Regions from separate parts of the Syntrophobacter fumaroxidans MPOB genome, predicted to be linked through region 2. Evidence: riboswitches for the same ligand, from Rfam matches in the RefSeq annotation. Region 2 holds a riboswitch; the other holds the start of a gene.

Region 1 (2,468 bases), 1.2 Mb from region 2:
GAGCCGCTTGGCCAGGATCGGGTCCGCATTGATGTAAGGAAGCACGATGAAGCCCTCCTTGATCAGAATCTCGGCCGCCTTCAGCGTCTCCACCGGGTCGGGGAGAAGGTAGTGCGGGTCGGGGGTGACTTCGAGCTTCACCCAGGGCTCACACCCGGCCGCGCGCGCAAGGCGCGCAAGGCGCACGGCTTCAAGGGCATCCCTGGCGCCCGACGTGTTGGGAAGCAACAGGTAACGGCTGGTGTCGATGGCGCTAAGGATGCTGTCTTGCGGGTTTTCCAACTCGACCCTGCGCAAGGCGACCGTGACCACTTCGGAGCCCGACGCCTCGATGGCGCGCTTCATGGCTTCGGAGGAAGAGAACTTGCCGGTCCCGAGCAGAAGACGGGATTGGAACGAGCGGCCGGCGATGACGAGAGGTTTGTCCATTTCAGTTTACCTTTCCGGACGAGAGTGTCGGTTTGAGTCGCATGCCTTGCACCGCTTGGAAAGCGGCAGGCCGATTTCACGAAAAGCCATGGTCCGCAGGTCCCAGGTGAGCAGCCTGCCGACAAGGAGATCCCCGCAGCCGACCAGGTACTTGATGGCTTCCGCTGCCTGAATGATACCGAGTGCGCCGGGGACGCAGCCGAGCACGCCCACCCGGTCCGCCGATTCGACCGTTTCCGCGGGCGGCTTTTCCTGGAAAACGCACCGGTAGCACGGTCCTTTGCCGGGAACGATCGTCATGGCCTGCCCGTGCAGGCCGACGGCGGCGGCATGACAGAAGGCCTTGCCCTGGCCGACACAGACGTCGTTGATGAGGAACTTCGCATCGAAGTTGTCCGTGGCGTCGATCACGAAGTCGTACGGAGCGATGGTCCGCGCCGCGTTTTCGGGGGTGAGCCGGAATGGGTGGAGGTTGAGCCGCAGGTCGGTCCTCAGCTTCAAAACGCTTTCCCGCGCGGATTCTGTCTTGGGTCGGCCGATGTCCGCGGGGCCGTGAAGGATTTGGCGCTGCAGGTTGGTTCGGTCGACCCGGTCGCCGTCGGCAATGCCGATTTCCCCCACCCCCGCGGCCGCCAGGTAGCAAAGGGCGGAACTGCCGAGGCCGCCGAGTCCGACCAGCAGCACACGGCTTTCCGCAAGCCGAAGCTGGCCGGCTTCACCGATCTCGGAAACGAGAATGTTGCGGCTGTACGTTTCTTTCTGGATGTTGTCGAGTCGTGCAACAGGCTGCGCCATAAAAAAACCGCTTCCCGGCAGGGAAGCGGTCATTTTCACGAGAGTTCCAAAAAAAGAGCCCTCACAACCATTTCCCTACGCTGGTATTATCCAGATCAGGTAATCAGGGTTTCATCTCAGCTCTATATCCGAGCACCCCTAACGGCTGTTCGTAAGTTGATCAATCATATCTGTGCAAATGTGAAAAGTCAAACAACATCTCGGCGATTTCGGGATGTAATATACTCTCGACTATCCCGAGGACGTCTCATGCCAATTCGGGCTGGAGATCACACAACACCGGTTCGCCAGGTTTTGCGGCGGCGTGTCATGCCGTATCCCCACGCCGCAGAGATCGTCCACAGGGGGCTGGGCTGGGCGGAGCCGCCGGATGCTCCCGTTGGCGGACAGGCAAGACTGCCGGCCGCGCGTGACGTCTTTGCGACGAGGCCCCCCCCGGATGCGTCGCTTTCCTCCTGGAGCGATTCTTGCTAACACTAGTGGCCAAAGGAGTCGCCGGATGGCTTTATGAAAGGAACGCGTCCATGCGGGCTTTCCGCTGAAGCACGGTCCGTTTTATGAAAACGCGGCCGCTGTCCAAGCGAAGGCCGTGGTCCGGACCGGATCCACGGCTTACTGCGCTTGTGTGAAAATGCCCTGGCCCGACACCTTTTCATGCTGTGCTGTGAGCCTCGGGTCATGGGAGTTTGTGAAAAACGTAAATATGTGAAAAGTGTAGGTTTGACCCCGAAATGATCGTTATCGTTCAGAATGATCCGGAGGTGCCCTGCGGGGTTCTCCCCGAGCTGGCGGAACAGAAATGTATCGGGTACGAAATTGTGCCGGCTTTTGAAGGCGTCGAGTATCCCGAAGTGCATGGAATCCGCGGTGCAGTTGTGTTGGGCGGCAAAATGAGCGTGCACGATATCGCGATCCACCCGTTCCTGGACCGCGTGAAAAAGTACATCGGAAGACTTCTGGCTGATGCCGTTCCATTCCTGGGGATCTGCCTGGGGGGGCAGTTGCTGGCGGAAGTCCTGGGGGCCCGGGTTTGCAGAAACTCGCATGGAGAACGCGGCTGCCGGACGGTTTCAGTCACTTCGCAGGGATTGGCGAGTCCGCTCTTCCGGGGTCTCCCCGAACGTTTCGTCACCTTCCAGTGGCACGACGATTCTTTCGACCTGCCGGAAAGCGCCGTCCGCCTCGCGCGTTCCGAATCGTGCTCGAATCAGGCCTTCGAATGGGGTGGGAACGCATACGGGCTC
Region 2 (2,468 bases):
GTCATCCACAAAGCCAAGCGCAATCCGAAGCGGATCGTGTTCCTCGAAGGAAAAGATCCCAAGATCCTGCGCGCCTGTCAGGTGATTCTCGATGAAGGCATCGCCAGGCCCATCCTCCTGGGTGACTGCCAGGTCATCAAGGATCGGATCGCGGAGCTTCACCTGGACCTGGAGGGTGCCGACATTGTGGATCCCCGAAACTTCGAGCGCATTGAAGCCTACGTGGAGACATTCTATAAGATGAGGTCCCGCAAGGGGATCACCCGGGAGGAAGCAAGGTACATTCTGCGCAACAATCCCAACTATTTCGGAGCCATGATGGTCAAGATGTGCGATGCCGAGGGTCTGGTGGGCGGGGTCAACAAACATTATCCCGACACTATCCGGCCCGCTCTCCAGGTGCTCCCCCTGGAAGAAACCACTTCCGTCATCGCCGGCGTCTACATGATGGTCTTCCCGAAGGAAGTGATGTTTTTCGCGGACACCACCGTGAATATCGATCCAACCGCGGAACAGCTGGCGGAAATCGCCATCATGGCGGCGGAAACCGCCAAGAGACTGGACATCGAACCGCGCATTGCCATGCTCTCATTCAGCAACTTCGGCAGCACTCGCCATCCGCGCTCCGACAAGGTGGCACTCGCGACAAGGATTGTCAAACAGCGCAGGCCGGACCTGCTCATCGACGGCGAGATGCAGGCGGACACGGCGGTGATGCCGGAGATCCTCAACGGGGTCTACGATTTCAACACATTGCGCAAGAAAGCCAACGTCCTGATCTTCCCGTCGCTGGAGGCCGGGAACATCGCCTTCAAGTTGATGGAACGCCTCGGGGGCGCCAAGGCAATCGGTCCGATCCTTATGGGGACCAGTGAAGCCATTCACGTTCTGCAACGCAACTGCGATCTCGAGGACATCGTGAACACGACGTCCCTGGCCGTCATCGACGCCCAGGATCACCACAAATGTGAGCTGTCCGACTGAAAACAGGGGGCCAAAAGCATTGATTTTTTCCTTCAGGTTGGATAATCTGATTAGTGATCGAATACACAAATAGGTTCAACAGCCGGGGGGGTGCTCTCCAAAGGGAGAGCTGAGATGATACCCTTGGAACCTGATCCAGATCATACTGGCGGAGGAATCGGCGAACGGGATACATCCAAGTATCCCGGAAGGCCGTTTTCTCGAACGGCCTTTTTGTTTCTGGGCGGAATCCTGATCGATCTCAGCTTCACGACGCCTCTCTTCATGACAACGGAGGAGGACACAGTGCCTACACAATTGGATCATGCAAAAGCAGGTACCGTCACTGAGGAAATGAAACAGGCGGTGAACGAAGAGCCCATCACGGCCGAGCAACTGCGTCAGTCGATGGCGGAGGGGCATGCCGTTTTACCCAGGAATCACAATCATCCTTACCCGATTGTGCGCGCCATCGGTCGCGGACTGAAGACCAAGGTGAATGCCAACCTGGGCACCAGCAATGAATGCGCCAGTCTTGAAATGGAGCGGGAGAAGCTGGACGCGGCCCTTCGGGCGAAAACCGATTCCATCATGGATCTTTCCACCGGAGGCGACCTGGCCGCGTTTCGCCGGTTCTTCCTCGAAAACTCTCCCGTGATGGTCGGTTCGGTACCCATTTACTACCTCGCCGCGGAGATGATGGCAAAGCACGAATCGCTGGAAAAAATGGACGGTGACCTGCTGCTTCGCAGCATCGAGCAACAGTGCAGTGAGGGGCTCGACTACATCACGGTGCATTGCGGGGTTACACTGGATTCCGTGAGAAAACTCGAGGCTTACGAGCGGGTAATGCCCTGCGTGAGCCGCGGGGGCTCCATTCACATGCACTGGATGCGCCGGAACAAGAAGGAGAATCCGCTCTACGAGCATTTCGACGACCTTCTGGAGATCGCTCACAAACACGACGTCACCCTGAGCCTCGGAGACGGGTTCCGGCCGGGCACCGTGGTGGACGCCACCGACGGCGCTCAACTCGAGGAACTGATGATCCTCGGCGAACTGGCCAGGCGGGCATATCGGCGCGGCGTGCAGGTGATGATAGAAGGCCCGGGACATGTCCCCCTGCCCCAGATCCAGGCCAACATGCAAATCCAGAAGCGGCTCTGCAACGGCGCGCCATTCTATATTCTGGGACCTCTCCCGACGGACATCGCGGCGGGCTACGACCACATCACGGCAGCCATCGGCGGGGCCATCGCCGGGGCTGCGGGGGCGGACTACCTCTGTTACGTCACGCCCGCGGAGCATCTCGGGCTGCCCAACGCGGACGACGTCTACCAGGGAGTCATGGCCTGCCGGATCGCCGGGCACATTGCGGATATCGCCAAGGGGTTGCCCGGCGCTATCGAGGCGGACCGCCGCATGTCCATCGCGCGCCAGAAACTCGATTGGGATGGGATCGTCAAGGAAGCGCTCGACCCGGACCTGGTCAAGAAACGCCTCCA

The links. A riboswitch is a leader RNA that binds a small molecule or an ion and turns the genes downstream of it on or off. The one in region 2 is predicted to bind thiamine pyrophosphate.
Region 1: it holds a riboswitch for thiamine pyrophosphate, as region 2 does, so the genes downstream of both, SFUM_RS09400 (HesA/MoeB/ThiF family protein) here and thiC (phosphomethylpyrimidine synthase ThiC) in region 2, are expected to answer to the same signal.

The regions. Positions count from the first base shown of each region.
Region 1 is NC_008554.1:2,221,170-2,223,637, reverse strand. It holds gene SFUM_RS09405 (thiazole synthase) at 1-429, opposite strand, end outside; gene SFUM_RS09400 (HesA/MoeB/ThiF family protein) at 436-1,224, opposite strand; TPP riboswitch at 1,280-1,374, opposite strand; gene SFUM_RS09395 (type 1 glutamine amidotransferase) at 1,956-2,468, shown strand, end outside.
Region 2 is NC_008554.1:3,421,878-3,424,345, reverse strand. It holds gene SFUM_RS23960 (NADP-dependent malic enzyme) at 1-984, shown strand, start outside; TPP riboswitch at 1,061-1,158, shown strand; gene thiC (phosphomethylpyrimidine synthase ThiC) at 1,249-2,468, shown strand, end outside.